2 linked regions of the Vreelandella piezotolerans genome follow. The protein of the gene in region 2 interacts with the protein of the main gene of each other region in a pairwise test. Links are inferred from orthologs where the notes say so. Each region holds a gene or a part of one and is shown on either strand. Other genes may lie near its edges.

Region 1 (15,785 bases), 3.4 Mb from region 2 along the record:
CACGGGCAGATCAGCTCACCGGTTTTGGTATCGATTTGGTCTTTGGCCAGCGTTTTGCCGAACAGGTACTCCATCGGCACTTCCAGACGCTCAAGGCCGGCTTTTTCAAGCTGACGAATGTGCTTCTGAGTGATCCGACGGCCCTCTTCGACGATGACGCCGCCTTCGCCATCTTTGATGTCGAACGTGGCCGTTTCACCGCGCAGACGTGACGGTACCAGCTCCACCGAGAAACCGCTCTTCTCGATGTGGAACTTGCTGGTTTCGAAGAATTCGTCGAGGATCTCTTCGGTGCTCATGCCCAGCGCACGCATCAATACCGAAGCCGGCAGTTTGCGGCGGCGGTCGATACGCACGAAGACGTTGTCTTTCGGGTCGAACTCGAAGTCGAGCCAAGAGCCACGGTAAGGAATCACGCGAGCAGAGTAGAGCAACTTCCCTGAGGAGTGGCTCTTGCCTTTGTCGTGATCGAAGAACACACCGGGCGAACGGTGGAGCTGAGAAACGATAACCCGCTCAGTACCGTTGATGACGAAGGTACCGTTCTCGGTCATCAGGGGGATCTCCCCCATGTAGACTTCCTGCTCTTTGATGTCTTTGATGGCCTTGTTCGAAGAGTCGCGATCGTAGATGATCAAGCGAACCTTGACACGCAGCGGAGCGGAATAGGTCACGCCACGCAGCTGACACTCTTTGACATCGAACGCTGGCGTACCGAAACGGTAGCTCACGTACTCCAGGGCCGCATTGCCTGAGAAGCTCTCGATCGGGAACACGGACTTGAACGCCGCGTGCAGGCCAACCTCGTGGCGCTCGTCGGGCGAACGATCCTGCTGGAGAAAGTCGTAGTAGGAATCAAGCTGGATGGCCAGCAAGTAAGGCACATCCATCACTTGGGGCAGTTTGCCGAAATCCTTGCGGATGCGTTTTTTCTCAGTATATGAGTAAGCCATCTGTATTCCCCAGCTTGTTCACCATGGGTGACCGATGCGTGGTCATCTGCCCCGCGGGCGTTTCAGACGCAGACAGCAAGCTCCTAAATCGGTAGCTCGCCGTCAAAAATCTTGATAGATAACAGTGTTACAGTAGTGCTGTTCGCGCTTTGCTGTCGCTTGCCAACATCACTCGCGCTTCACAACTGACGCGTCACAACAACGTACGCTTCACAACAACGGTCTTACTGTTTTGCTGCTTTTTACCGCAGCGCTTCTGCTGTTGCCTTGCAGCATATTACAACAGAAAAAGGCCGGCAGCGGGATAGCCCGCCGCCAGCCGTGGAAGCTTACGCAGCGCGTAAAGCCATCAGCACAAGGATTACTTGAGCTCGACGGTTGCGCCCGCTTCTTCCAGCTTCTTCTTAGCGGCTTCAGCGTCTTCTTTAGACATGGCTTCTTTGATGGTCGCCGGCGCGCCGTCAACGGCACCCTTGGCTTCTTTCAGGCCAAGACCGGTGATTTCACGAACGGCTTTGATGACGTTAACTTTCTTGTCACCAGCAGATGCCAGTACCAGGTCAAATTCAGTCTGCTCTTCAGCAGCTGCTTCGCCGCCAGCAGCCGGACCAGCCATCACGGCCGCCGCTGCAGAAACGCCGAACTTCTCTTCCATCGCTTCGATCAGCTCGACAACTTCCATGACGGACATGTCGGCTACAGCATTGATGATATCGTCTTTGGTCAGTGCCATTGTTTCATTCCTAACTTTGCGGGAGTCTCGGTCGACCGAGAACTCAGGGTTCATTGCTTGGTTCAGGCAACGCTACGACTCGATCGTTCACGCCGCCTGCAAGAAACGCTGCTTAGGCAGCTTCGGCTTCTTGCTTTTGGTCGCGCAGTGCGGCCAGAGTACGAACCAGCTTGCCAGCGGAGGCTTCTTTCATGACCGACATCAACTTGGCAATCGCCTCGTCGTAGGTCGGCAGGGTTGCTAGACGATCGATGTCAGCAGCCGGAATCAGCTCACCTTCGTAGGCCAACGCTTTGACTTCGAAGTTCTTCTCATCTTTGGCGAAATCCTTGAACAGACGAGCGGCAGCGCCCGGATGCTCAGTAGAGAAAGCCAGCAGAGTAGGACCAACAAAGCTCTCGTTCAGGCACTCCCACTGAGTGCCTTCGAGTGCGCGGCGAGCCAGCGTGTTACGAACAACGCGAAGCTCTACACCGTTCTCGCGGGCCTGCTTACGCAGATCGGTCATTTTGCTGACCGTAACGCCACGAGAATCGGCAACTACGACGGAGAGTGCGCCCTTGGCCGCTTCACTGACCTCGGCAACAATCGCTTTCTTGCCTTCAAGTGCTAGTGGCACAGTGATCACTCCTTCGTGCCGGAACCCATCAAGGCTCCGGTGGTTACCATCTCTTCCAAGGCATACTGCTGGCCTTGGAAGCCTTGGGGGATGGTGCTCACCAGAAAGCGGCTTGCGAAAAGCGTTAACCAACTGGCGGCCACACCATCTGCGCAGGCGCTCTAGGGCGATTAAGCCGCCCCGTCTCAAAAGACGAGGCGGCACCTGCGGTCTTTGACGGCGCCTCGCTCGACTGACTGCCTAGCGAGGGACCGCAAAGTTCTTGCTCGGTACTTACTAAAACCTGCCGACGACTCGCTTATACCAGCGCAGAGTGGTCGATGGTCAAACCCGGGCCCATGGTAGTGGACAGGGTAATTTTCTTAAAGTAGATGCCTTTGGAGGAGCTCGGCTTGAGCTTCTTCAGGTCAGCTACCAGTGCTTCCAAGTTGCCCTGAACGGACGCCGCGTCAAAATCCACTTTACCTAGGGTCGTGTGGATGATGCCGTTCTTATCGGTACGGAAACGCACCTGACCCGCTTTGGCATTTTTGACCGCCGTCGCCACGTCAGGCGTCACGGTGCCTACTTTCGGGTTCGGCATCAGGCCACGCGGACCAAGAATTTGGCCCAACTGACCGACAACGCGCATCGCATCCGGAGAGGCGATGACCACGTCGAAGTCCATTTGGCCTTTTTTGACTTGCTCAGCCAGATCGTCCATACCCACGATGTCAGCACCGGCTTCTTTAGCCGCATCAGCATTGGCACCTTGGGTGAAGACGGCTACGCGAACGTCTTTACCAGTACCGTTAGGCATGACGGTAGCGCCACGTACGACCTGATCGGATTTACGCGGATCAACACCCAGGTTGATCGCCACATCCAGAGACTCTTTGAACTTGACAGTCGACAGCTCGGAAAGTAGCGCAACGGCTTCTTCCAGAGAGTACGCTTTGTTCGGGTCTACTTTCTCGCGAATGACTTTCGCGCGCTTAGACAATTTAGCCATGATCAGAGACCCTCCACGTTTAAGCCCATGCTACGAGCGCTACCAGCGATGGTGCGCACCGCGGCGTCGAGATCAGCAGCCGTCATATCCGGCTCTTTGGTCTTGGCGATCTCTTCGAGCTGCTCGCGAGTCACGGTACCGACTTTCTTCTTGTTCGGCTCACCAGAACCGGACTTGATGCCAGCCGCTTTCTTGAGCAGAACGGCGGCCGGCGGTGTTTTGGTGACGAACGTGAAGCTACGGTCAGAGTAGACAGTAATCACGACAGGCGTCGGCAGGCCCGGCTCAATTTCTTGAGTCGCAGCGTTGAACGCCTTACAGAATTCCATGATGTTCACGCCATGCTGACCCAGCGCGGGGCCTACGGGCGGACTCGGGTTGGCTTTACCTGCAGCAACCTGCAGTTTGATATAAGCCTGTACTTTCTTGGCCATGGTAAATACTCCAGTTGGGTGATAGCGCCTGACGGCTCCCCGGTACGCGTAAAGCAGCGCTGGGCTGCTTTACATGAATCCAGACTGGCGCGCATAGGACACCAGCCTGCAACATTTTGAGATTACTCTTTTTCTACCTGCGAGAACTCGAGCTCAACAGGCGTTGCACGCCCAAAGATCAGCACGCTGACCTGCAGGCGGCTCTTGTCGTAGTTCACCTCTTCAACGACACCGTTGAAGTCAGCAAACGGACCATCGATGACACGAACGGACTGACCCGGCTCGAACATGGTTTTGGGTCGCGGCTTGTCGGTGCCGTCTTTCACACGACGCAGAATGGCTTCCGCCTCGCGACTGGTAATCGCGGCGGGCTTCTCTTTGGTGCCGCCAATGAACCCCATGACACGCGGCGTTTCATTCACCAGGTGCCAAGTTTCATCCACCATTTCCATCTCGACTAACACGTAGCCCGGATAGAACTTGCGCTCACTCTTGCGGCGCTTACCGTCACGCATCTCAACCACTTCTTCCGTCGGCACCAGGATCTCGCCAAAGCGATCTTCCATGCCGTACATCTTCACACGCTCGATAAGCGAGCGCATGACATGCTTTTCGAAGCCGGAATAAGCGTGGACGACGTACCAACGTTTGGACATGAAAACTCCTAACCAATGACGCCGGACATCGCCCAGCCAAGAAGAGTATCGATCAACCACAGCATCAGACCCACCACCAGCACAGCCACTAGCACGATCGCCGTGGTTTGGATGGTTTCAGGACGGGTCGGCCATACAACGCGCTGAATCTCTTTCTTGGCGCTGATGGCAAGCTCAACCAAGTCACGGCCTTTGGTGGTTGTTAAGGCGATCAAACCCGCAAGCGCACACAACACCACCACACCTAAGACGCGGTAGAGCAGGCCAACATCGGTGAAATAGGTATTACCAACGACTGCAACGACAAGCAGCGCCACAACCGCCGCCCACTTGAGCCCGTCATGGCGCGTCTGTTGCACCTCTTCGCCATGTTTTACGGAACTAGGCTTCATAAAAACGAGACTCCCAAGGGTGCAGCGAGCGACAAAGGAATTCTAGAAAAGACATACCAACCTGGGGAAGGTTGGCAGGCCAGGAGGGAATCGAACCCCCAACCTGCGGTTTTGGAGACCGCTGCTCTGCCAATTGAGCTACTGGCCTGTATCGTCACGTGCGCAAGCAAACGCCTACGCAACAGCGGGCGCCATGATAGCGGAGAAACCCCCACCTGACAACCCTTACTTTTACCCTCCACCCAATGGGAGAGCAAAGACAAAAAAAGCGAGCTTCGCTCGCTTTTTTTGCAATATGGAGCTCATGGACGGAATTGAACCGTCGACCTCACCCTTACCAAGGGTGTGCTCTACCCCTGAGCTACATGAGCCAAACACATCAAACTGGAGCGGGCGGCGGGAATCGAACCCGCACCATCAGCTTGGAAGGCTGAGGTTCTACCATTGAACTACGCCCGCCGAACTTGCCTGCAGAATGACAATCCGTTGCACGAGAAACAGTAGCTAATGCCCGCTTACCGGCGTTTCATTCCCAAGCGCTGACTAACTCAGCGCTCGATCAATCTGGTGGAGAGGGAAGGATTCGAACCTTCGAAGCTTTCGCGGCAGATTTACAGTCTGCTCCCTTTGGCCACTCGGGAACCTCTCCAGCTGTGGCGGCACATTATGCCAGCCTCCAAAACGGTGTCAAGCCTGCAAACTCTTTATTTATCAAAGCTTGCTGGAAGCAGCACTTCAAAGCACGGCATCCGCTCTGGAACGCGCTGCATTCTGTCAAAGCAGCATCGAGAATGCAAGGCCTGCACGAATTTTTTCTAATGATACCGGCTCTGGTACTCGCGGCGCACCCGACATCTTTCCAGCACGCTCGGCAAACGTGAGCGGATAGCAGGCCTCCAACCCACCATAGACCATGTCGGGCCACACCGCGTGAGGCACTTGCACGCCGCGGGATACCACACGGGCATCGCCGCCGGTCAGCAGCACCGGTAGTGTCACCCCCTGCTGATCGCATACTTCACTGTAAATGCGGTTGATGGCGCTAACGGCGGCCATGTAAATACCATGGTTCACCGCATCCACCGTGCGCCTTCCCGGCTCTAGTAGCGCATCGGCTTCGCTTTCCGGATCGATGGCGACATTGCGTGTTCCCAGCTTCAGGCTCTCTTTCATCAGCCGCAGTCCTGGGATGATAAAACCACCCAGATGCATACCACCCGGTAAGACGAAGTCGATGGTAATGGCACTCCCGCAATCCACCGCGCAGCACCCCCCCGCCAGCTGGTAGCCTGCCAGCGCCCCCATCCAGCGGTCGACGCCGAGTCGCCCCGGCTCCTCGTAGCCGTTGACGACACCGAGCGCCTCTGACGTCGAGCGAGCCACGTACACATGGCGCACCTGGCGCCGCAGCAGCGCGACGGTCTCTTCAAGCACGGCCGTCCTGGCCACGCTGGAGATACGTACCGCTTCCACGACGTCCAAATCGGGAATGTCTGCCCCGGGACGCCACTCCTCTCGCGTCCACACGGCGCCTCGCGAACGGATCTCGCTGCTCTCGGCATCCTTGAGCCGCCACTTCGACAGCGTGTTGCCGATATCCAAATCCAAAATCATAGGCGCCTACGTACGCTAATCTCACCGCCGACCAGGCGTCGCGAGTAACCATTTTCAGTAACCCATAGGTTACCACTTTCATCGACATCCCCGGCGACGGCATCGCTGGAACGCTCGCCTTGAATCACACGGATGGGCAGGCCTGCGTAGGCATGCCGCTGATTCCAGGCATTCAACCAGGGAGCAAACCCGCGGGTTTCGAACCCCGCCAGCATGTTCAAAAGCCCTGCTACCATGTCTGCCGCTAGCTGATTACGCGAAATGCCCGGCTGCGCATCGAACAGCGCCGCCACCGGCTGGTCGATCGTGGCGCGCAAGCTATCTGGCAATGACAGATTCATGCCCATGCCGATGACCACTTCGCAGGGGCCAGCCGCGTCGCCGGTCACCTCGATCAAAATACCGGCCAGCTTACCGAGTTCACCACCCTGCTCGGCCAGCAGCACATCGTTGGGCCACTTCAACTTGGGCGACACACCATAACGTTCGAGCACTTGGGAGACCACCACACCGACGGCCAGACTAAGCCCCTCCAGCGCATTGATGCCGGACTCGAAGCGCCACCCCATCGACACCATTAGGCTCTGCCCCCAGGGAGTCGACCACACTCGCCCCCTGCGACCACGCCCAGCCGTTTGCAGCTCGACGAAGCAGACCTCGCCATGCCCCGCCCCTTGCGAAAAGCGTTCGCGCAGATATTCGTTACTGGACGGCAGCTGATCCTCGACGAATAGCCGTGTCAGTAAATGGCGGGCATCGGCGGGCAGCCGTTCGACGATCTTGGCGCCCTCCAGCGGTTCTAACGGGTAGGCGAGCCGGTAGCCGCGCCCTTTGACGGCCACCAGCTCGACACCCAGCGCCTCTAATTTTTTTAGTTGTTTCCACACGGCGGCTCGGGAAACGCCCAGCGCTTCGCCTAATTGTTCACCGGAATGAACCTCGCCATCGCTTAACAAACGCATCAGGTTACCGATGGTCATGTGCTTGCCCCAACTGGGAAAACGCCTATCTTAACGGAAGCGTCACAACAGCGAAAACTGCCGCGTTTAGGTTATTGACTTGCTGCTTTGTTTAAGACAGCGCTGGTAGTAGACCATCCCCAGACCCTATAATGCCGCCCTATTTTTCCAGCAGGATCGCGTCGTGATCGAGAATCTTCGCAACATTGCCATCATCGCCCACGTAGACCACGGTAAAACTACCTTGGTAGACAAACTGTTAAGCCAGTCCGGAACGCTCGACCGTAAGGCCGAAGGCCAAGAGCGCATCATGGACTCGAATGACCAGGAAAAGGAGCGCGGTATTACCATCCTGGCCAAAAACACCGCTATTCAGTGGCAGGATGGTAATGGCAAGGGTTACCACATCAATATCGTCGACACGCCTGGGCACGCCGACTTCGGTGGTGAAGTCGAGCGCGTCATGTCCATGGTGGACTCGGTACTGCTACTGGTCGACGCCGTTGACGGTCCGATGCCGCAGACCCGCTTCGTGACCCAAAAAGCGTTCTCCCAGGGCCTGAAGCCGATCGTCGTCGTTAACAAGATTGACCGTCCTGGCGCGCGCCCCGACTGGGTCATCGATCAAATTTTCGATCTATTCGACAACCTCGGCGCCACCGACGAGCAGCTCGACTTCCCGATCATCTACTGCTCGGCGTTGAACGGTATTGCCGGCATGGATCCGGAAGAGCTGGCCGACAACATGGACCCGATGTTCCAAGCCATCGTGGACATCGTCGAGCCGCCGAAGGTCGAAGTCGACGGCCCCTTCCAGATGCAGATCTCAGCGCTGGACTACAACAGCTACGTCGGCGTCATCGGCCTGGGCCGCATCACTCGCGGCAGCGTCAAGCCGAACCAGCAAATCAGCGTGATCACTAAAGAAGGCAAGACCCGTAAGGGTAAGGTCGGCCAGGTGATGACCCATATGGGCCTCGAGCGAGTGCAGACCGATGAAGCCACCGCTGGCGATATCGTCTGCATCACCGGCATCGAAGATCTAGCGATCTCCGACACGCTGTGCGACGTGAATAATGTCGAAGCGCTGCCGCCGCTGACCGTCGATGAGCCGACCGTCTCCATGACGTTCCAGGTCAACGACTCGCCGTTTGCCGGTAAAGACGGCAAGTTCGTTACCAGCCGCAATATCAAGGATCGTCTGGATCAAGAACTGATCCACAACGTGGCACTGCGCGTCGAGCAGGGCGAAACCCCCGAGAAGTTCAAAGTCTCTGGCCGTGGCGAGTTGCACCTGTCGGTGTTGATCGAAACCATGCGCCGTGAAGGCTTCGAGCTGGCCGTTGGCCGTCCGGAGGTCATCATCAAAGAGATCGACGGCGTCAAGCAGGAGCCCTACGAAGAAGTCATCATCGACTGTGAAGAGCAGCACCAAGGCTCGATCATGGAAGAGCTCGGCTACCGCAAGGGCGAAATGACCAACATGAACCCGGATGGTAAAGGCCGTGTTCGTCTGGACTTCATCATTCCCGCCCGTGGTTTGATCGGTTTCCGCGGCCAGTTCCTGACCCTGACGTCTGGTACCGGCATTCTAACCAGCCGCTTTGACCACTACGGCCCGCTAAAGCCCGACGCCGCCATCGAGCGTCGTAATGGCGTCATGGTCTCCATGGTCGACGGCAAAGCGCTGGCCTACGCGCTTTACACGCTGCAAGAGCGTGGCAAGCTGATCGTCGACCACGGCACCGAGGTGTACGAAGGTATGCTGATCGGTATCCATAGCCGTGCCAACGACCTGGTGGTCAACCCCACCAAAGGTAAGAAGCTGGATAACATGCGCGCCTCGGGCAACGACGAGAACATCGTACTGACCCCGCCAGTGAAGTTCACTCTGGAGCAAGCCATCGAATTCCTCGATTCCGATGAACTGGTCGAAGTAACGCCGAGCTTTATCCGCCTACGTAAGAAACTGCTCAAAGAGAACGAGCGCAAGCGCTCCAGCAAAAAGTAAGCTGACCGCTGCCGACACAAAGCCCGCCACCGCGCGGGCTTTTTTATGTAAGTTCTCAGCGTAGCAACCTTTTTCGTACGACAGCCCCTCTAGCCGCGCGTTTTGGTTCATCGCCAAGCGTGCTCGTTAACGCACCCTAAACGCTAGTACGCTGGAAAGCGCTGACGTTCTATCGCAAAGTAGCGCTATTCTCAGCACGCCCTCGGGGTGCTGACATGCCATAATTCATACAAGTGTTTGGATACTTACCCCCATCCTGGCACCCCTATACGGACACTCCTTCACATGAGCGGTCATAACGTCTGGACACACAAAGGCACGTTTTTATTGGCGGCGGTGGGCTCTGCCGTCGGTCTCGGCAACCTCTGGCGCTTTCCCTACCTCACCGGTGAAAATGGGGGCGGCGCGTTCATCCTGATTTACGCGCTGACCATTTTTGCCGTGGGCATTCCTATCCTCATCGCCGAGACCATGCTGGGGCGCACCAGCCGTCAAAGCCCCATCATGGGTATGCGGCATTTGACTAAAACGCATCGCACATCACGGGCGTGGGAGTCGATAGGCTGGCTGGGCGCCGCCTCCGCTTTTTTGATTTTGAGCTTTTATTCGGTGATCGCGGGCTGGGCGCTGCACTACACCTGGCTGATGCTCACCGGTTCGCTGGTTGGCGCAGACGCTCAAACCATCAGCGAGGGCTTCAATGCGCTGCTCGCCTCGCCCGGATTAATGACGCTGTACCACACGCTATTCATCGTGGGTTCCTCGCTGATCGTCGGGATGGGTATTCATAAAGGCATAGAGTCGGGCCTGCGCATCATGATGCCTGCGCTGTTCGTCATTCTGATCGTGGTGCTGATTTACGGCATCATCAATGGCGATGTGGGCGCGGCAGCGAGCTTCCTGTTCACCTTCAACATTGGCGATCTCAGCCTGGAAGGCTGGCTGCAGGCCATGGGTCAATCGTTCTTTACCCTAAGCCTCGGTATGGGCGCGATCATGGCTTACGGCGCTTATATGTCCAGCGACGCGTCGCTCACACGGACGGCCATTGCCGTCGCGTTCGTCGATACCGCCGTTGCCATGGTCGCGGGCCTGGCCATTTTCTCGCTGGTGTTCGGCGCGGGCCTGGAAACCGGCCAGGGCCCCGGGCTGATGTTCGTGACGCTGCCGCTGGCCTTTGCCGAGATGCCGTTTGGCGCCTTGGTCGGTGGTGTGTTCTTCATTCTAGTATTGGGGGCCGCCATTAGCTCCTCCATTTCGCTGATCGAGCCGGTCGCGGCGTTCCTGGTCGAGCGCTTCGACATGACGCGTCCCCAGGCGGTCACCATCATGGTCGTTGCGGCTTGGGCCATGGGGCTACTCACGGTGGTCAGCTTCAACGTCTGGGCAGAAGGCACGATTTTCCATACGCTGTTTGGACGCAGCGCCTTCGATGTCATCGAGCTGCTGACCAATATCTTCATGCCGCTGGGTGGCCTGTTGATCGCCCTGTTTGCCGGCTGGGCGCTGACCCAGAGCGAAGTCATGAAAGAGCTCGGCACCAATGCCACCTGGTTCGCTTTCTGGCGCTTTTTAGTGCGTTTCGTCGGGCCGGCGGCAGTATCGTTCGTCTTTTTACGTACGATACCCCACATCGAGGGGTATCTGATTCCAACGCTCGGCGCACTGCTCATCGTGGCGGCTTTTGCGCTTGCCCAGCGTCTGCGCCACTCTAAACCTTGATAACAATATCCCTGCTGCAGGCGGTGACGAGGCCGCCTGCCTTACGAGGACACCATGCAACCGCTTATCGAAGTACAACACGTCAATAAAGCGTTCGGTGGGCTACACGTCATCAACGACTGTTCGATCCAAGTCGAGAAAGGGTCGATCACCGGCATGATCGGCCCTAACGGAGCCGGTAAATCGACGCTCTTCAACCTGATCGCCGGGGCGCTGACGCCGGACAGCGGGCAGATCCTGCTCGATGGCGAAGACATCACCACCTTGAGCGCCGACCAGCGTTTCCACAAAGGACTGCTACGCACCTTTCAAATTGCCCACGAGTTCAGCCAGATGAGCGCGCTGGAAAATTTGATGATGGTGCCCCCCCGACAGGCCGGTGAAAATCTGTTCAATACTTGGTTCAAGCCATCGCTGGTGCGCGAGCAAGAGGCCGAGGTGCGCCGCCGCGCGCTGGAGGTCATCGACTTCGTCGGCCTGCACCATGTGCGCAACGAACTTGCGGGCAATCTCTCCGGCGGACAGAAGAAGCTTCTGGAGCTTGGCCGCACCATGATGACCGATGCCAAGATCGTCCTGCTCGATGAAATCGCCGCGGGGGTGAACCGTACGCTTCTGGGAGATTTAATGGGCAATATCGAGCGGCTCAACCGTGAGATGGGCTACACCTTCCTGGTCATCGAGCACGACATGGACATGATTTCGCGGCTCTGCGATCCGGTCATCGTACTGGCCCAGGGCAGCGTCATGGTGGAAGGACACATCGAAGCGATACAGAACGACCCGGCAGTCATCGAGGCCTACTTCGGCTCGGATGCCGCCTAACCCCGGCAATACGCTTCACACAGTCACGACCAATAGCCCACCCACGGCTACAACAACATGATCGCGTCTGGAGACCCCAGCGCGACGCTTGCTGAGACGCGTTTATGTCATCGACACAGGCATCACCCCAGCCACTGCTTGAAGCACGCGACGTGCACGGCGGTTATGGCAGTATGAATATTTTGAACGGGGTCGATATGACCCTGTATGCCGACGAGGTCGGCGTCATCGTCGGCCCCAACGGCGCGGGAAAATCCACCATGCTCAAAGCCGTATTTGGGCTTCTGAACGTCAACCAGGGCGAAATCCTGCTCAACGGCCAACCCATCCACAATTTACCGCCCAACCAACTCGTGGAGCGAGGCATGGGCTTCGTCCCCCAGGAGAAAAACGTCTTCCCCAGCCTCTCGGTGAAAGAGAACCTGGAGATGGGCGCCTACCTGAAGCCGCAGAACGTCAAGCGCATGCTGGAACAGGTGTACGACTTCTTCCCGCCGCTGGTCGAGAAGCGCCACCAGCCGGCGGGCGAGCTCTCCGGCGGCCAGCGCCAGATGGTGGCCATGGGTCGTGCACTGATGGCAGAGCCCAGCCTGCTGCTGCTAGACGAGCCCACGGCCGGATTATCGCCACTCTATATGAATGAGATCTTTGATCGCGTGAAGAAGATCAACGCCGCAGGTGTGGGCATCTTGATGGTCGAGCAGAACGCCAAGCAGGCCTTGGCGATTGCCGATAAAGGCTTTGTCCTGGCAGCAGGCCAGAACCGCTTTACGGATACCGGGGCGGCTCTGCTGGCCGACCCCGATGTCGCCAAAAGCTTTTTGGGCGGCTAGCCCGGGGGAGAAACGCGTGAACGAACTGGCTTTTTTCATTAATAACGTGGTGATTGCGGGTAGCGTCACCGGCTCGATTTATGCCATTGGCGCGATTGGCGTGACGCTGATTTTCAGCATCATGCGTTTTGCCCACTTTGCCCATGCCGACATGATGACCTTCGGTGCCTTCATGGTGCTGCTGCTCACCACCGCTTTCCCTGCCGTCGGCGCCAGCATTGGCGTCCCCACGGCGCTGATCATGCTGCCCCTGGCGATGCTACTCACCGCCCTACTCGCCGTCGGCATCGATAAGGCCTTCTATAAGCCGCTACGCGCCCATGGCGTAAAGCCCATCGTCATGGTGATTGGCTCGCTGGGGGTCACACTGATGCTACAGGGCTTGATTCGCTTGTTCTCGGGTACCGGCGGACAGAGTCTGTATGTCGATGACCGCAAAGAGATCTTTCGTTTAGCGCTACCGTTCGAAGGCGCGCGGGCACCGATCGTGATCACCGAACCGCAGATCTATCTGTTCGTGATCACCATCGTTGCGGTGATGGCGCTCCACCTGTTCCTCAACCGTTCACGGTTAGGCAAAGCCATGCGCGCCATGTCGGATAATCCGGAGCTGGCCCAGGCATCGGGCATTAATACCAATACCATCGTGGCGGTCACCTGGGTGATTGCGGGCGGCCTCGCAGCGATTGCGGGCACGCTGCTCTCGTTGGACGTGACCTTCAAACCGGACCTGAGCTTCTTCCTGCTGCTGCCGATCTTTGCGGCGGCCATCGTCGGCGGAGTGGGCCATCCTTACGGCGCGATTGCCGGTGGGTTCGTGGTGGGCTTTGCCGAAACCTTGGCCGTCTTCAACTGGAACGTGTTGATACGCCCTTTCCAAGACAGTTTTCCCGAGTGGCTGGCGCTGCCGTCGAATCTTGCCTTCGTGGGCACTGAATACAAAATCGTGGTGCCGTTCTTCATTCTGGTGGCCATCCTGGTGTGGCGCCCGACCGGCCTGTTCAAAGGCAAGGTGATCTAATGAGCCATCCAACCAATACTCGCAACCCGGCCTACACGCCGAAAGACGCCACCCCGCAGCGCCGCTTCCCGCTGCGCGAGCTGGTGCTGTTTGGTGCGCTGCTCCTCGCCGTTTTGGCGGTGTATGCCCTGATGGGTGCGGCCTACAGCACCCGCATGCTGGTCGAAGCCGCCTGTTACGCCATTCTCGCTTTGGGCCTGACGATTCAGTGGGGCTACGCCGGGCAGTTCAATGCCGGGGTGATGGGCTTCGTCGCCCTCGGCGGCTTCTGCGCCATGCTGTTTAGCGTACCGGTCAACGACGCCTTTTGGGGTACCGAGCTGCCGGGTGAGCTCGGCCAAGTGCTGCTCTATGGCCTTGCGGCCACGGTCGTGGTCATCGGTGCCACCAAACTCGACCGCTTGGGTGTGCCCAAAACGCTGCGCACCGTGATCGCCGTAGTGCTGGCGGTGGTACTTTACCTCGTCGTGATCAGTCTGTTGCGCGATGTCACCAGCCAAATTCAGTCCCAGGCGGGCTTTGTGGGCGGATTTGGCCTACCGCCTTGGGTGGGCTGGATCGTCGGGGGCGCGCTGGCCGGTGGCGTGGGCTACTTCATCGGCCATGTGTGTCTTGGGCTGCGCAGCGACTACTTGGCGATTGCCACCCTGGGTATTGCCGAGATCATCAAGGCGTTTTTGAAAAACTCCGACTGGCTGACCCGCGGCACGGCCACGGTCTCGCCGCTGCCTTGGCCCACGCCTGGCCCTGCCGAACTCGGCTTTACCCTCTCCCGCGCCATCTATCTATCGGTGACGGCGGTGGTCATTGCGGTGATTTTCTTCCTGCTGCACCGTGCTTATCACGCCCCTTGGGGGCGAATGATTCGCGCGATCCGCGACAACGAAGTCTCATCGGCGGCCATGGGTAAGGACATCAACAAGCGTCGCCTGGAGATTTTCGTGCTGGGCTGCATTTTGATGGGCCTGGGGGGCGGCATGTTGGGCACGTTCAACAGCCTGTTCGATCCGCAGGGCTACCTACCGCTGAACCACACCTTTCTGGTGCTGGTGATGGTCATCCTGGGCGGCCCCGGCAATAACCTGGGCACCATTTTTGGTGCGGTGGCCGTCTACATCATCTGGATCATGTCCGAGCCGCTGGCGCTGTTTTTGATGGAGCTGTTCGTCGCACTCGGAGAGAACGCCTTTGGCTGGGAGGCACCCAGCAATATGGACAGTCGAGCGCTTCAAGCACGAGTTCTGGTGATCGGCATGCTGATCACCCTGGTACTGCGCTTTGCCCCCAAAGGGCTGCTGCCTGAAAAGATCAAAAGCCACGGCTAATGACACAGGCATCGCCCAACGAAAAGCGCCCCGCTCAATGAGCGGGGCGCATTGCTATCTAGCGATGGTAACGGCTTACAGGTCCACTTGCCCTTTGCTGGTAAAGGTGCCGTTTTCTACGGCCATCTCGACGACCACGCCCGGTACATCACCGTTGTCATCGAACTCGTGGGAGCCGGAGGCGCCTTCGTAGTTGATGTCCGTACCCGCAGCGATCAGCTCGACGGCTTTCTCCCACTCACCGGGCAGGATCACTTCACCGGGCGCACTCGATACGCTGCGCAGTGCTTCCGAGAGCCCTTCACGGTCTGCGCTGCCGTTCTGCTCGATGGCTAGCGCAATCAGGAAGGCCGCATCGTATGCCTGAGCCGCAAACACGGCGCTGGGGTCGATATCCGCCTCAGTCGCTGCGTTGTTAAATATTTCGGTGCCGGGTAGCTCTGGGCTGCCGGGGCGAGTGGCAATCATGCCATCCAATACGTCGGCACCGATCGCTTCGACTAGGCTGTCGCCCACCATCCCGTCAGCGCCCACGTACTGGGTGAACATGCCACTCTCATAGGCTTGACGCAGTACCGTTTGGCCAGACGTGTCAGCGTAGGCCAAGACGACCAGGGTATCGGCACCGCTGGCGGAGAGTGAGCCCAGCTCGGAGCGGTAATCGGCCCGGTTATCTTCGTGGGCGAGGTTCTCGGCC
Region 2 (15,644 bases):
CAACGCCTCCTCGCTGGCGCCTTGAGAATTGGCCGCCGCACCGTGCAGCATGGCTTCGATTTGCTGCACCTCGGCATCGCTACAGCCAACGCCGCGAGCCACACGCAGTATCATCTCGTGCTCGGCAGGGTGCAGCACGCCATCGGCGGCAATGGCGCTCAATTGAACCTGCAAAAAGACTTGACGAAGTACCGGCTGGCGCTGGGTCAGGCGGTTGACCTTGGCCAGCTCCGCTTCCAGATCGAAATCATCGGCGCGGCCACGCTCGAAGGCCGCGCGCGCTTTGGCGCGGTGTTCACCCTGCAAACGCATCTGATCGAAGAGCTTTTCGGTCACGCCGAGCTCGCCTTCGGTAACCTTGCCGTCCGCTTGGCACAGGCAGCCCATCACCGAAAAGATCGACTCCAAAAAGCCTTCTTGAAGCTGCATGCGAGCTGCGTGCAAGCGACGACTAATGCGCCGTCCCAGCCACCAACCTAGGCCCCCACCCACCAGGAGGCCAATGGGGCCCCCGATGGCGAGGCCAATCAAACCAAACACAATGATTAGAAATAACATAGAGATCTCGATAGTTTATATTCACGTGGGGTGCGCATGAACGTTACGGCAGCCGGGCACGAATGGCGCGCTCGATACCTTCCGCGTCCAGGCCACAGTCGCGCAGTAGCTCGGCGGGCGTGCCGTGCTCTACGAAGGCATCTGGCAGGCCTAGGTTAAGGACTTCCACTTGAACGCCTTCGGCGTTGAGCAGCTCGTTGACTGCGCTGCCTGCACCGCCCGCAACGACGTTCTCTTCCAAGGTGACCAGCAGCTCATGTTCGTCCGCCGCGTGAAGCACCGCGTCGCGGTCCAGCGGCTTTACGGAACGCATGTTGATATGGGTGGCATTGAGCTTCTCAGCCACGTCGGCGGCGGCACTGTTCACGCTGCCAAAGGCCAGCAGCGCGATGCGCACGCCGTCGCTGGTGCTCTCGCGACGCACCTGGGCCTCGCCAATCGCCAGCGGCTCTAGGTGCTCTGGAATGACGGCCCCAGGACCGGTGCCGCGGGGGTAGCGCACGGCGGCTGGTCCAGGATGGTAGTAGGCGGCGCTGAGCATGGCGCGGCATTCGGCTTCATCGGCAGGCGCCAGAATCACCATGCCCGGCACGCAGCGCAGAAACGAAAGATCCATGCTGCCGTGGTGGGTGGGGCCGTCTTCGCCCACGAGACCTGCACGGTCGATAGCGAACGTCACGTCCAGATGTTGCACCGCCACGTCATGAATCAGCTGGTCGTAACCGCGCTGCAGAAAGGTGGAATAGATCGCCACCACCGGTTTCATACCTTCACAGGCCATCCCTGCGGCGAGAGTCACCGCGTGCTGCTCGGCGATCGCCACGTCAAAGTAACGCTGGGGATACGTTTGCGAGAAGCGTATCAAGTCCGAGCCCTCACCCATGGCAGGTGTAATGCCCATCAGGCGTGGGTCGGCGGCGGCCATATCGCACAGCCAGTCGCCGAACACGTTGCAGTACTTTTTCTTGGGGGCGTTCTTCGGCGCGCTGGGGCTGGCCGGTTTGCTCACCAGCGGGGCGCTCACGGTTGCGCTGGTTTTTTCCAGCTTCGTGATCGCATGGTAGCCAATCTGGTCCGCTTCGGCGGGCAGGAAGCCTTTCCCTTTGACCGTTTTGATATGCAGAAACTGCGGCCCTTTCTGGTCGCGCAGGTTACGCAGCGTTTGGGTCAGCGCTTCCAAGTCGTGACCGTCGATGGGGCCGACATAGTGAAAGCCCATCTCTTCGAATAGCGTGGCGGGACTGACCATGCCTTTCATGTGCTCTTCGGTACGTTTGGCAAGCTCCAGCGCGCCGGGCAGGTGCGAGAGCACCTTTTTGCCCTCTTCGCGCATTTTGAGGTAGGGCTTGCTGGAGAGCACCCGAGCAAGGTAGGTGGCAATGCCGCCGACGTTTTCGGAAATCGACATTTCGTTGTCATTGAGCACGACCAACAGATTGGCATTGACGTGGCCTGCGTGAGCCAGCGCTTCGAACGCCATTCCCGCGGTCAGCGCGCCGTCGCCAATGATGGCGCATACCTTGCGCGGGTCTCGCTGCGCTTGGGCGGCCAGAGCCATGCCTAGCGCGGCAGAAATCGAGGTGCTGGAGTGGCCCACGCCAAAGGTGTCGTACTCGGACTCGGCTCGACGTGGAAATGCCGCCAAGCCGCCGTGCTGGCGAATGCTGAGCATGGCATCGCGCCGCCCAGTGAGGATTTTATGCGGGTAGGCCTGATGGCCCACGTCCCATACCAAGCGGTCTTTCGGTGTGTGAAAGGCGTGATGCAGCGCGACGCTGAGCTCGACAACGCCTAGCCCGGCACCAAAGTGGCCGCCGGTAACGCCGACACTGTAGAGCAAGTAGGCACGCAGCTCGTCGGCGAGCTGGGCGAGCTGCTTGGCGTTCATGGCCCGCAGCGCGGCGGGGTGGTCAAAGGAGTCGAGCAGTGGCGTCGCCGGGCGCTCGCGGGGTATCTCGTCGAACAGCTTCATAGGCATCGTTAGTGGTCGCGCTCGATCATATAGTGGGCAAGGTCGGCCAGGGGTGCGGCCTGCTCGCCTAGCGGGGCGAGGGCGGCAATGGCCTCGTCAATAAGCGTGTTCGCTTTACGCTGCGCCCCTTCCAGACCCAGCAAGCTGGGATAAGTAGGTTTGGCGCGGGCAGCGTCAGCGCCGGACATTTTGCCCAGCGTGGCGGTGTCACCCGTCACATCCAGGATGTCGTCATGAATCTGGAAGGCTAGCCCAATGGCGCGGGCGTAGCGAATCAGCGCCGCCAGGCGCGGATCGTGGTCATCCACGGCGACGAGCCCCCCTAGCCGGACGGCAGCGACGATCAGCGCGCCGGTTTTATGGGCATGCATGTGGGCCATGGCCTCGGCATCCGGGTGGCCGCCCACGGCGGCCAGATCCAGCGCTTGCCCCGCCACCATACCGTCACGGCCCGAGGCGACTGCCAGGGTAGTGACTAGTTGGCTCAGGCGAGGAGATGGGCGACTCGCGAGCACTTCGAATGCCAGCGCTTGCAGGGCATCGCCCGCCAAAATGGCGGTGGCCTCATCAAAGGCTTTGTGCACCGTGGGCTGACCGCGCCGCAAGTCGTCATCGTCCATGGCAGGCAGGTCGTCGTGAATCAGCGAGTAGGCGTGAATCAGTTCGATGGCGGCCGCTGGCGCGTCAAGGTCGTCGTCGCTCGCCCCGAGGGCTTGGCCCGCTAAATAGACCAGCAGTGGACGTAGGCGCTTACCACCGACCAGCAGGCCGTGGCGCATGGCGGCTTCCAGGCGCGCATCGACGGCGGGGCGAGCGTCGAACAGAGCGGCAAGCGTCGCGTCGACACGGCGGCTGCTGGCGTGGCGCAGCGTGGTAAGCCGGGAAGCTTGAGCCGTTACCATGGCGGCGTCTCCTCGCTGTCATCGCCTGCTTCCGAGGTGCTGGCAAAGGGAGCGACGTCGAGTTTGCCGTCGGCATCTTCGCTCAGCGCCCGGACCTTCAGCTCGGCGCTGTCGAGCCGCTGCTGGGCGTCGCGGGTGAGTCGTACGCCTTGCTCGAAGGCGGTCAGCGCATCTTCCAATGAGAGTTCGCCGGACTCCAGGCGTTCCACAATGGTCTCGAGTTGGGCCACCGTTGCGGCAAAATCGTGTGGGGGTGTCGTGTCGCTCATCGGGCAGTGCCTACCGTTTTCCGGGCGCCCTAGTGTCCGCCAGGGCGACGAGTGTGGCTGCGTGCTGTCAAATAAACGCACAGTATACACCGAGGCGAGGGGGCGGCGTCTGCCCTCACCATGGGTTGATTGATCGACTTGCGCTGCGTTCATCTTGAAAGCGCACACTTTTCATCACACCAGGCCGCCGAGAGCGCCAGCGGCTGTGCTACCATATGCGCCTCCCGTGAACCGATACACGGCGCATGCCGCCGACCATAGAGGTTGATTCAGCCATGGCCAAAACGTCCCTGGAAAAGAGCAAGATCAAGATCCTGCTACTCGAGGGCGTCCACCAAAGCGCGGTGGACAATTTTCACAACGCCGGTTACGAGAACATCGAGCTTCTGCCGACCTCGCTGGATGAAGAGGCGCTGATCGAGAAGATTCGCGATGTTCACTTCATCGGTATCCGCTCCCGCACGCAGTTGACTGAGCGCGTGTTCGAGGCGGCCGAGAAGCTGGTGAGTGTGGGCTGTTTCTGTATCGGTACCAACCAGGTCGACCTGGATGCGGCGCTCAAGCGCGGTATCGCGGTCTTCAACGCGCCGTACTCCAACACACGCTCGGTGGCTGAGCTGGTGCTGGCCGAAGCGATCATGCTGCTGCGCGGTATCCCCGAAAAGAATGCCCGTGCTCACCAGGGGGGCTGGTTGAAATCGGCGAAAAACTCCCACGAGGCGCGTGGCAAAACCCTCGGTATCGTGGGGTATGGCAGCATTGGCGCGCAGCTCTCCGTATTGGCCGAATCCTTGGGCTTCAACGTCATTTACTACGACGTGATTACCAAGTTGGGTATGGGGAACGCTAATCAGGTAGGCAGCCTGGAAGAGCTACTCGGCCGCGCTGACGTGGTCAGCTTGCACGTGCCGGACTTGGCCTCGACCCGCTGGATGATCGGTGCCAAAGAGATCGCGGCCATGAAGGACGGAGCGATTCTGATCAACGCCGCCCGCGGCAGCGTAGTTGAGATCGAGCCGCTTGCCGAGGCGATCAAAGCGGGAAAACTCAATGGCGCGGCCATCGATGTCTTCCCAGTCGAGCCGAAGGGCAACGACGAAGAGTTCCAAAGCCCGCTGCGTGGCCTGCACAACGTGATTCTGACGCCACACATCGGTGGTTCGACGTTGGAGGCTCAGGAGAATATCGGTATCGAAGTCTCCGAGAAGCTCATCACTTACTCGGACAACGGTACCACGGTCACCTCGGTCAACTTCCCCGAAGTGGCGTTGCCCGCCCATCCGGACAAGCACCGTCTGCTGCACATTCACGACAACGTGCCCGGCGTGCTTTCTCAGATCAACCGCGTGTTGTCGGAAAACGGCATCAATATTTCGGGCCAGTATCTGCAGACCAACGATAAGGTCGGCTACGTGGTCATCGATGTCGATAAAGCCTACGGCCCGCAGGCGCTGGAAGCGCTGAAGGAAGTGGAACACACGCTGAAGATTCGTGTGCTCTACTCGGCGCAAAATAGCTAAGCAAGCAAAATAGCTAAGTAAATAGTGAGTTAGCGCTTGTCACCAAAACGGCCCCGCAGGGGCCGTTTTGCGTTTCATCAATGACCTAACAAGACGTTATCAGGCTAGATCGAACAGCAGCACTTCGCTGGCGTCGCTGCTGGTGAGCTCGACGTGCTCATCCGGCGTAAACGCAGCGGCATCGCCGGTGGTGAGCCGTTCGCCGTTCACCTCGATGGTCCCTTTCACCACATGTAGCCATGCGTAGCGTGAGGGCGGTGTCGTGAGGTGGTCCCCGGCGCTTAGCAGGCTGGCGTAAAGGTTGACGTCTTGGTTCACGCTCACCGAGCCATCACGGCCATCGGGGGAGAGGACCAAACGCCACTGGCCCTGCCGCTCGGCGCTGGGGAAGTGCTTCTGTTCGTAGCTGGGCCGAATGCCACGCTGGGCGGTTTCGATCCAGATTTGCAAAAAGTGAAGGCCGTTTTCCTGGGAGTGGTTGAACTCGCTGTGCAGGACGCCGGTACCCGCCGACATGCGCTGCACGTCGCCAGGGCGCATGACTTCGCCATTGCCCATGTTGTCTTTGTGCTCCATCTCGCCTTCGAGCACGTAGGAAATGATCTCCATATCCCGGTGGGGGTGGGCACCAAAGCCGTGGCCGGGTGCGACGCGATCTTCGTTGATCACCCGCAGCGCACGGAAGCCCATATGGTTGGGATCCATATAGTTGGCGAAGGAGAAGGTGTGGTAGGAGCGCAGCCAGCCGTGGTCCGCGTAGCCCCGCTCGTTGGAACGACGAATCTTCATGAAAGCACCTCAATGACGGAGTCGAGTTGCCGTCTACTATACGACCGAGTGTGTGCGTCGTGGGATGAAGCTTTCTCAATGATGGCGTCGAAATAATCGACGATTGACACGTCTTTGATCTGGGTCAGCCTCGCCGAGATGCGCCGAAGGCGCACTTTTTGCTATCATACGCGCGTTCATTTAACCCGGTCCGCCCTTTGCGAGGGCGACTACCAGGAGCACGCCATGACGACCCCGACCCCAACGCCGCCCATCGTGGTGGCGGCGCTGTACAAATTTGTTACTCTGAACGATTTCGAAGCGCTGCGCGAGCCGCTGCGTCAAACGATGGTCGATAACGACGTAAAAGGCACGCTGCTGCTCGCCAAAGAGGGCATCAACGGCACCGTGGCTGGGAGCCGCGAGGGCATCGACGCCCTGCTGGCCTGGCTGACCGCCGACCCGCGCCTGGCCGATATCGACCACAAAGAGTCGTTTTGTGACGAGCCGCCGTTCTATCGCACCAAAGTAAAGCTCAAAAAAGAGATCGTGACGCTGGGCGTGCCGGGTATCGACCCGAACGACACCGTGGGCACCTATGTCGAGCCAGAGCACTGGAACGCTATTATTTCCGACCCGGACGTACTGGTCATCGATACGCGCAACGACTACGAAGTGTCGATTGGCAGCTTCGAGGGGGCGATCGACCCAAAAACCACCACCTTCCGCGAGTTCCCGGAGTATGTCCGCGAGCACTACAATCCGGAACAGCATAAAAAAGTCGCCATGTTCTGCACCGGCGGTATCCGCTGCGAAAAAGCCTCCAGCTTTATGCTGAAAGAGGGCTTCGAAGAGGTCTACCACCTGAAAGGCGGCGTGTTGAACTATCTGGAAAAAGTACCGGAAGAGCAGTCGCTGTGGCGGGGCGAGTGCTTCGTGTTCGATAACCGAGTCACCGTGCGTCACGATCTTAGCGAAGGCGAGCACGAGCAGTGCCACGCCTGCCGGATGCCGATCTCCCAGGAGGATATGCAGTCGTCGGCCTACGAGCCAGGCATCAGCTGTCCCCACTGCATCGACTCGCTGCCCGAGAAAACCCGCGCCGCCGCCCGCGAGCGTCAGCGTCAGATCGAGCTGGCCAAAGCGCGCGGCGAACCTCACCCGCTGGGTTACAACCCTCGCCAGGACGCCCGCGAGAAGGCGTAACCCAGAGGTGGCCTGCCGCCGACCGGGAGGCCACTTTGGTCGTAGCGCGCCCTCGGCGGCCCCAGCAAGCGCTAGACTGGGTAGCCACATCTGCCCAGGAGCCTGCCATGTCGCCCACTCATGCATCCCCATCCAACGACTGCCTAATGCGCACCGCGCAGGAGGGCGTCGTCACCCTCACGCTCAACCAGCCCGAGCGCTTCAATGCGCTCTCAGAGGCGATGCTGGACGCGCTGCAAACGGCGCTGGATGACATTGCCCAAGACGATCGGGTGCGCTGTGTGGTGCTAGCGGCCAACGGCAAGGCGTTTTGTGCAGGCCACGATCTGAAGCAGATGCGCGCGAACCCCGACGAAGCATACTACCAAGCGCTCTTCGCGCGCTGTGGCCAGGTGATGCAAAGCATTGTTCATTGTCCTGTCCCTGTGATTGCCAAAGTACAGGGCATCGCGACCGCCGCCGGCTGCCAGCTCGTCGCCAGCTGCGACTTGGCCGTGGCCGCCAGCAGCGCCCGCTTTGCCGTCTCCGGCATTAACGTGGGCCTGTTTTGCTCGACGCCCGCCGTAGCGCTCTCGCGTAATGTTCCCCGTAAACGCGCCATGGAGATGCTATTGACCGGTGACTTCATTAGCGCCGACACCGCCGCCGAGTGGGGGCTGATCAATCGTGTTGCCGAAGAGGGCGAGCTAGACAGTGCCGTGGCGTCGCTAACGGCCAGCATTGGTGGTAAAAGCGCGGTGGCGGTGCGTACCGGCAAAGCGATGTTTGCCCGCCAGCTCGCTATGCCGCTGGAAGAGGCCTATGCCTTTGCGGGCGACACCATGGCGTGCAACATGCTGGCCGAGGATGTGGCAGAAGGCATCGATGCGTTTATCGAAAAGCGCGCGCCTCGCTGGCAGCATCGCTAGTACACGCTGCTAGCCATTGGTGGAATTTGTTTCCGTAAACGCGACAGCGCCCCCTGCGGCGCGTTATCCTGCTGGCTTTTTACGTATTGAGCGCCGTCAGGAGAGTAGTCAGGTGAGTGAAGCCAAGCGCAGATCAGTCGGACGTCCGGCGGGAGCCACGAAAGCGAGCGGAGGGCATAGCCAATCGTTGGTGCGTGGCCTCACGCTGCTCGAATACCTATCCGCTAGCCCGCTGGGCCTTGCACTCTCGGAGCTGGCGGAGATGGCCGACTTGGCCCCTTCGACCACCCATCGCCTGCTGCAAGCGCTACAAGGCCAGGGCTTCGTGACCCAGGAGAGTGACCAGGGCCTGTGGCGTATCGATGTCAAAACCTTCCGTATTGGTAACAGTTTTCTAGAGGCCCGCGACGTGGTGGCTAAAAGTCGCCCCTTTTTACGCCGCCTCACCGCGGAGACCGGTGAGACGGCCAATCTAGGTATTCGCGACGGGGCCACGGCGGTCTTTCTTGCTCAAAACGAGTCTCCGCAGATGATGCGCATGATTACGCGCTTGGGCTCCCGCGCCCCACTGCACGCCTCCGGCGTGGGCAAGGCGCTGCTAGCGTGGACGAGCGAAGAGGAGCGTAGTGCACTGCTGGAAGGCGGCTATGAGCTGGCACGCGTCACGGAGAACACCCTCTACCGAACGGACTCGCTGCAGACAGAAATGGCCGACATTCGTGCCCAGGGCTTTGCCTGTGATCGAGAAGAGCACGCCATTGGCCTGCACTGTGTGGCGGCCTGCATCTTCGATGAGCACGCCACGCCGCTGGCCGCCATCTCTGTCTCGGGCCCCATGGCGCGTATCCCCGAAGAGCGCCTGCTCGTGCTCGGTGCGCTAGTGCGCCAGGTCGCGTCAGAGATCACGCAACAGCTGGGGGGGCAGTTGCCCCGCTGAGCGAGAGAGGACGCGTAACGTGTTCAGCCTGTTTTGGGTGGCGCTGGCGAGCGCCACGCTGCTACCCGGTGGCTCGGAAGTGTGGCTGGCGCGGCTATGGTGTGTGGGCGAGCCTGCGCTGGCGTTGTGGGCTGTGGCTACCGTGGGTAACACGCTGGGCAGTTTGATCAATGTGGCCCTGGGCCGCTACGCTCGTCAGTTTCAAGATCGCCGCTGGTTTCCGGCGTCGCCTGAGGGGCTGGCCCGCGCCGAGCGCTGGTATCACCGCTTTGGTGAGGCGAGCCTGCTGCTGTCTTGGTTACCCGTGATTGGCGATCCGCTCACCGTGCTGGCAGGGGTGATGCGCCTTGCTTGGTGGCGGGCGATGTTGTGGATCGTATTGGCCAAAGGGGCGCGTTACGCTCTGTTGATCACCATGGCTCAGCAGTGGTTAGCCCCTTACTGCCACTGAAGGTTACCTTGTCTTATATGGCGCGCAAAAAACAGTCGCGTTAACGTCTCTTTCTTCGAGTCATGTTACGCTAGTCACTTTGGATCGAGCGTTATACAAAGCTTGCATTTCCATTGGATGCACTATCCTGTGTTTAACATTCTTAGGTTGAATTTTAACGAGGGCAGGATGGCAAATACTCACCCAAAAGGAGGTTATGGTGTGACGTCACTACGTTTACTCCCCTGGCTCAGCGTCTGGATGCTGGCGCTGTTCGCCATGCTGGCCGGGCCAGCCATGGCGCAAACCACGTTAAGCGCCGAGAGCGATGCGTCCGTCGCTGAAGAGCAGCCCTCTTATGCGGCGCTGGCCGACCTGCTGGAAGACGAGCAGGCCCGCCAGGAGCTCATTGAACTGCTGCGTAATCAAGCGTCTGAGTTGCCTGCTGGCGTTGCGGCCGAGCTGTCGCCGGAAGCCGCTGCCGCGGGGGGCAACGTAGCGCCCGAGGACGTCTCACTACCCCGCCAGTTGGCAGAGTTGACCAGCCGTGTAGTAGGTGATGTGGGCGGTCAGATCGAGCAGGCTGCGGCGATCGTCGGCAATATGTTCACCGGCCAAGGCACGGGCAGCAGCTTCGATATGGCGGCCTTCATGAGCGCAGCCATCAACCTGGGCATCGTGATCGTGGCGACCTTCGCCATTTTTATGGTGTTCCGCCGGTTGGCAAAATCATTGTTCACCAAAATCAGCGGCTGGTCACAGCAGGGCACGGGACTGACGCCGGTGCTACGTTTAGTGCTGTGTGTCGCGGTCGCCGCGGTCGTCGATATTCTTTTGATCGCCCTGGCGTACGTTGGCGGTAACTTGGTGGCCACCTTTGCCGTGGGAGAGACCGGTGAACTCTCTACCCGCGCGTCGCTCTTTTTAAATGCCTTCTTGATCATCGAACTGCTCAAAGCCGGTGTACGAATGCTCTTCTCCTCGCGTTACGAGGGTCTTCGCTTATTACCGATTTCAGCTCAAGAAGCCTCGTATTGGAACCGCTGGCTGGCGCGCCTGATTGGCATGGTGGGGTACGGCCTGATGGTCGTCGTGCCGCTGGTCAACTTCTATGTGGCCGCCACCCTGGGACAAGCGGTCGGCACGCTGATCATGCTGCTGGCGTTTATCTATGCGGTGGGCGTGGTGCTCAAAAACCGCGTGCGCCTGCGCGATAATCTAAATCAAATGAGCGCGCGCTCGACGCTGACGGCGAGCCGTGTGTCGCTGCAGCTGTTTGCCCGGACGTGGCACCTGTTTGCATTGATCTACTTCCTGATGGTGTTCGTGCTGACCCTGACCCGTCCAGGCGATGCGCTGCCCTTCGTACTTTACGCGACACTAAAAACCTTGGGGGCCGTGGTCGTAGGCCTGCTGCTCTCTGCGTTTCTGACGCAAACCATTGGCCGTCGTATCCAGCTCTCCGACGATCTGCGCCGCAAACTGCCGCTTTTGGAAGTGCGTTTGAATAGCTACGTGCCCAACGCGCTGCGCGTGCTGCGCACGGTGATCGTCGTCGCGGTAATCATGGTCGTGCTGGACGCCTGGGGAGCCTTTAACCTCGCCGCTTGGTATGCTTCCGAGCGTGGCGCCAACCTAGTGGGTAACCTGATCAGCGTGGCCGTCATTCTGATCGTGGCTCTCGGTGTCTGGCTGGGGCTGGCGAGCCTGATCGAGCACAAGCTCAACCCGGAAACCGGACATGGTGAGCCGTCGGCTCGCGCCAAAACGCTGCTGAGTTTATTCCGTAACGCGCTGGCAATTGCCATGGTGACCATCACCGGCATGATCGTGCTGTCGGAAATCGGCATCAACATCGGGCCGCTGATTGCCGGTGCCGGTGTGCTGGGTCTGGCGATTGGTTTTGGTGCGCAGAAGCTGGTGCAGGATGTGATCACCGGGGTGTTCATTCAGGTAGAGAACGCCATGAACACCGGCGACGTGGTCACCGTGGGCGGCGTGACCGGCACGGCCGAGCGTTTGAGTATCCGCTCGGTGGGCATTCGTGACCTGTCCGGTACCTACCATATCGTACCGTTCTCCAGCGTCGATACCGTCTCCAACTACATGCGTGAGTACGGCAACCATGTGGGCGAGTACGGCATTGGTTACAACGAAAGTATCGACGAGGCGATCGAGCAGCTACAGCTAGCCTTCGAAGATCTTAAAGCCAGCGAAGAGCATGGTCATAAACTGTTGGCGGACATGACCGTGGCGGGTGTCACCGCGCTGGCCGACAGCTCGGTCAATATCCGTGTCGTGATCAAGACCACGCCAGGCGATCAGTGGGCCGTGGGCCGCGCTTACAATCGTTTGGTCAAGCTGCGCTTCGACGCCGCGGGCATCGAGATTCCGTTCCCGCATACCACGCTCTACTTTGGCGAAACCAAAGGGGGCAAGACGCCGCCCGCCAACGTGCGTATTTTGGAGGCGAAAGCCGAGAAAAAACGGACCGAAACGGCGCCCTTGTCAGAGCGCAGCGAAGACGCACTACAGCATAACCCGGAGCATCACAAGCCGGATCATGACGATGTCGATGAGACCTAAGCATTGATATCGTGACCTACGCGAGGCCGCCTCCGGGCGGCCTCTTTGCGTTGGGTCAGCGGTCGCCGGGTTGGTTTTTGGAGTGATGGTTTTTGGGATGATAGTTCTCGGAGTGGCGACCTTCGAGGTTGATCGACTCGCCGCCGTCCACGAACAGGATTTGTCCGGCGACGAAGGCGTTGTCCAGTAGATAGTGCAAGGCTTGTACAAGGTGGGCTGGATCGCCCTGGTGATCCACCGGAATCCCGTCGATGCGCCACTGGATATAGTCGCTGGTGCGTTGAGAGGCGGGTAACACCACTCCCGGCGCAATACCGTTGATGCGCAGGCGTGGAGCAAACTCCAGCGCGGCCATCCGCGTCATCTCGGCCAAACTCTTTTTGGAGAGCAAGTAGGCCGCATACGGGTACTGGTGATAGGCCACCTTGTTATCGATGATGTTGATCACCTGGCCCTGCGCTACCGCATCGGCAAAATGGCGTGTGAGAAGCAGCGGGGTGAACATATTGACCCGAAATTGGGTCTCCAGCATTGCCAGCTCGGTCTTTGCGATGGGCGCGGGCTCGTAGGCCGAGGCGCTATTGAGCAGCACGTTCAAGCCGGGGAAGCGTGTTACCGCCTGTTGTATCAGGCTCTCCAGCGAGTCGCTCAGAAAGTTACAGGGTAGTATCTCGCACTCCCTCCCTTTGCCGCGAATCACCGTGGCGACCTCTTCAGCCTCCCCGCGTGAGCTGTTCACGTGCAGAGCAATATCGAAACCTTTGTCGGCCAAGGCTTCTGCAAAGTGGCGACCAAGCCGTGTGGCGCCGCCGGTGACGAGTGCCGCAGGTGTCGGCATGACGAATCCCTCGCTGTCGATAGGAAGTGAATGGTGGTGGAGCAATAACGAAGACTCTCTGCGTGAGCGCAGCGTTTGTCAATAACTTGTACAGAGCTTGAACAAAATGACCCACGTTCTACTCTGTGAAAACGCAGCCTGCTTGCGTCTATCGGCCTTTGGATGAGTGCATGGCCGTGTGAAAGCGTTTTGACCTCGTTACACCATCATCGGCTTATCTATGGAATGTCGCTATGTCATCAACGTCGTCGCATGCAACAACCGGCAGCATGCACCATGAGTGCGTGATCTCAGTGGGGTCCAATATCGAACCCGAACACCACTTTTCTCAAGCGCTGGAGATTTTGAGCAGCGAGTGCGAGCTGGTGGCCCGCTCGTCCGCCGTCCGTACGTCGCCGGTGGGCTTTCAACATCAGCCCGATTTTCTCAATGCCGCGCTGGTGGTGCGCACTGCGCTGGATCGGGACGCCTTCAAAGCCTATCTGAAAGAGGTCGAGGATCGCTTGGGACGGGTGCGCGGGCCGATCAAATCCGGTCCTCGAACCATGGATCTAGACATCGTGGCGTGGGACGGTGAAATCGTCGACGACGGTTACTTCAAGCATCAGTACGTGCGTGGCCCGGTCGATGCGGTATTGAGCGCCAGCGGGCGCTCCATAAGCGCAGGCCCCGTCTCGTAGCCCTGCCATCGCCAGCATGTGAGGTGTCGTCGATGCTGCAGGCCTCATGTTTTTTGGCCATTGGCCGATAACGATGCTAACGGCGCCTTCGCGCTTACCGTCGAGGTCACTTATGTGATCAGCCTTGCGACCAATATCACGTCGCTACTGGTAATGAACCATTTGCGTACGAGCCAACAAGCGATGCAGACCTCCATGGAGCGTCTGTCGTCTGGGCTGCGTATCAATAGCGCCAAAGACGACCCTGCGGGTCAGGCCATCGCTAATCGCATGGGCGCGCAGATCCGCGGCATGAACCAGGCGATCCGTAATACCAATGACGGAATTTCCATGGTGCAAACTGCCGAAGGTTCGCTGAACCTGATCAACGACAGCCTGCAGCGTATTCGCGAGTTGAGCGTTCAGGCGCTCAATGGCACCAATTCGTCAGACGATCTTGCCTCTATTCAGTTGGAAATCGACCAGCGCCTGGAGGAGATCGATCGCGTCGCTGGGCAGAGTAATTTTAACGGCATCAGGCTGGTCGAGAGCGATAAAACCCTCAACATTCAGGTGGGCGCCAACGCCGGAGATGTGATTGGCGTGCGCTTTTCGGGAATGGGGCGCCAGGCCTTGGGCATGGACGGTTTCAGCGTATTGGACGATGGCTCGGCCACGCCCAACCCGATGGATGTCGTGGATGAGGCCATGAAGCAGGTCGATCGTCAGCGTAGTTATTTTGGCGCGGTACAGAACCGTTTCGAGAGCGTCATCGACGGCCTCAATACCAACATCATCACCACCTCCGCCGCCCAGTCGCGTATCCAAGACGCCGACTACGCGCAAGAAGTCTCCAATCTGATTCGTGCCCAACTGCTACAACAGGTGGGTATCGCCATGCTGACCCGGGTCAACCAGCAGCCACAGCTGATTCTGCGGCTGCTGGAGGGGCTATAACGACGAGCCGCCGATCAGCGTTCGTCGATGATGCCCTGTTCCCGTGCCATGGCATAAGCCGCCTGCGGCCCGTTCCATAACGAAGGCAGCAGTATCAGCGACACCGGGATCGCGGTGATCACGATGAACTGCTGCAGCGCGCTGATTTGCCCTGCGCCCATGTACAGCAGCACGGCCGCCATCAGCGCCATGGCAATGCCCCAGAAAGCGCGCATGTAGGGACTGGGGGCATCGTGTCCCGCACCGACGACGGCAATGGCATAGCTCATCGAATCGCCGGTAGTGGCCACGAAAATCGTCGTTAGCAGCAGAATCGCCAGCGCCATCCAGGTGCCGCCGGGCAGCGCCTGGGCCACCGTGAGCGTCGCCACGTCGAATTGGAAGTTGTTGAGCGCTTCGCTGAGGTCGATCACACCGGTGAGCTGGTAATAGATGCCCGAACCGCCCAGCAGCGTAAACCACACGGTGGTGGCAATCGGGGCGAGCACCGCCACGGCCACGATCATCTCGCGAATGCTGCGGCCCCGTGAAATGCGCGCCACGAAGATCGCCATCAGCGGCGCATAGCCAATGAACCAGGCAAAGAAGAACACCGTCCACCACTGCATCCACCACGCCGGGGCGGTTTCAGCGGTCATCGTCGCCATGGTGAAAAACTCGCTGATATAGGCCCCCATACTGGACAGATAGGTATTGACCAAAAACAGCGTGGGGCCGAATACGATGATGACGGCGCCGATGGCCAGCGCCAGCAGCACGTTGAAACGGCTCAACAGCTGAATGCCCTTGTGGACGCCGCTCATGGAAGAGAGCACATAGATAACGCCCAATACGCCTAGGATGATGAGCTGGCCCGTGTAGCCCTCCGGCAGACCAAACAACTCATGCAAGCCAAAGCTCACCTGCGTGGCCAAAAAGCCGATGGGGCCGACCGTGCCCGCCACCAGAGCAATCACACAGCAGGCATCCACGATGCTGCCCAGCGGGCCACGCATCAAGCGCTCGCCCAACACCGGGTAGAGCAGCGTGCGCGGCTGAAGCGGCTGGCCTTTTACGTAGTGCGCATGGGCCAGCACCACGGCGGTGAGCGAGCCCAGCACGGCCCAGGCCATGAAGCCCCAGTGCATGAACGAT

The links.
Region 1: the proteins of trhO (region 2) and rplL interact in binary tests that used the Escherichia coli proteins (3 or more experiments, as listed by UniProt). The link is inferred for Vreelandella piezotolerans from one-to-one orthologs.

What each region holds. Positions count from the first base shown.
Region 1 is NZ_CP048602.1:182,626-198,410, reverse strand. What follows is about bases 1-2,969. They hold rplL (50S ribosomal protein L7/L12), read right to left. Parts: upstream 1,687-2,969; coding sequence 1,315-1,686; downstream 1-1,314. Other genes in these bases: rplA (50S ribosomal protein L1), read right to left, coding at 2,604-2,969; rplJ (50S ribosomal protein L10), read right to left, coding at 1,799-2,305; rpoB (DNA-directed RNA polymerase subunit beta), read right to left, coding at 1-953. Outside these bases: more of rplA, read right to left, coding at 2,970-3,296; rplK (50S ribosomal protein L11), read right to left, coding at 3,299-3,730; transcription termination/antitermination protein NusG, read right to left, coding at 3,853-4,386; preprotein translocase subunit SecE, read right to left, coding at 4,395-4,778; GYM47_RS00850 (type III pantothenate kinase), read right to left, coding at 5,553-6,392; GYM47_RS00845 (biotin--[acetyl-CoA-carboxylase] ligase), read right to left, coding at 6,389-7,372; translational GTPase TypA, read left to right, coding at 7,536-9,362; GYM47_RS00835 (sodium-dependent transporter), read left to right, coding at 9,648-11,084; GYM47_RS00830 (ABC transporter ATP-binding protein), read left to right, coding at 11,139-11,909; GYM47_RS00825 (ABC transporter ATP-binding protein), read left to right, coding at 12,014-12,742; GYM47_RS00820 (branched-chain amino acid ABC transporter permease), read left to right, coding at 12,759-13,763; GYM47_RS00815 (branched-chain amino acid ABC transporter permease), read left to right, coding at 13,763-15,088; GYM47_RS00810 (ABC transporter substrate-binding protein), read right to left, coding at 15,164-15,785. UniProt on the Escherichia coli protein: The binding site for several of the GTPase factors involved in protein synthesis (IF-2, EF-Tu, EF-G and RF3). Is thus essential for accurate translation.
Region 2 is NZ_CP048602.1:3,631,219-3,646,862, reverse strand. What follows is about bases 5,388-8,215. They hold trhO (oxygen-dependent tRNA uridine(34) hydroxylase TrhO), read left to right. Parts: upstream 5,388-6,235; coding sequence 6,236-7,195; downstream 7,196-8,215. Other genes in these bases: GYM47_RS16680 (enoyl-CoA hydratase), read left to right, coding at 7,303-8,103; GYM47_RS16690 (pirin family protein), read right to left, coding at 5,388-6,010. Outside these bases: co-chaperone DjlA, read right to left, coding at 1-558; dxs (1-deoxy-D-xylulose-5-phosphate synthase), read right to left, coding at 602-2,536; ispA ((2E,6E)-farnesyl diphosphate synthase), read right to left, coding at 2,539-3,432; GYM47_RS16700 (exodeoxyribonuclease VII small subunit), read right to left, coding at 3,426-3,701; serA (phosphoglycerate dehydrogenase), read left to right, coding at 3,977-5,221; more of GYM47_RS16690, read right to left, coding at 5,321-5,387; GYM47_RS16675 (IclR family transcriptional regulator domain-containing protein), read left to right, coding at 8,216-9,040; GYM47_RS16670 (YqaA family protein), read left to right, coding at 9,060-9,491; ybiO (mechanosensitive channel protein), read left to right, coding at 9,693-12,056; GYM47_RS16660 (SDR family oxidoreductase), read right to left, coding at 12,112-12,894; folK (2-amino-4-hydroxy-6-hydroxymethyldihydropteridine diphosphokinase), read left to right, coding at 13,128-13,574; GYM47_RS16650 (flagellin N-terminal helical domain-containing protein), read left to right, coding at 13,689-14,510; GYM47_RS16645 (BCCT family transporter), read right to left, coding at 14,525-15,644. UniProt on the Escherichia coli protein: Catalyzes oxygen-dependent 5-hydroxyuridine (ho5U) modification at position 34 in tRNAs, the first step in 5-carboxymethoxyuridine (cmo5U) biosynthesis.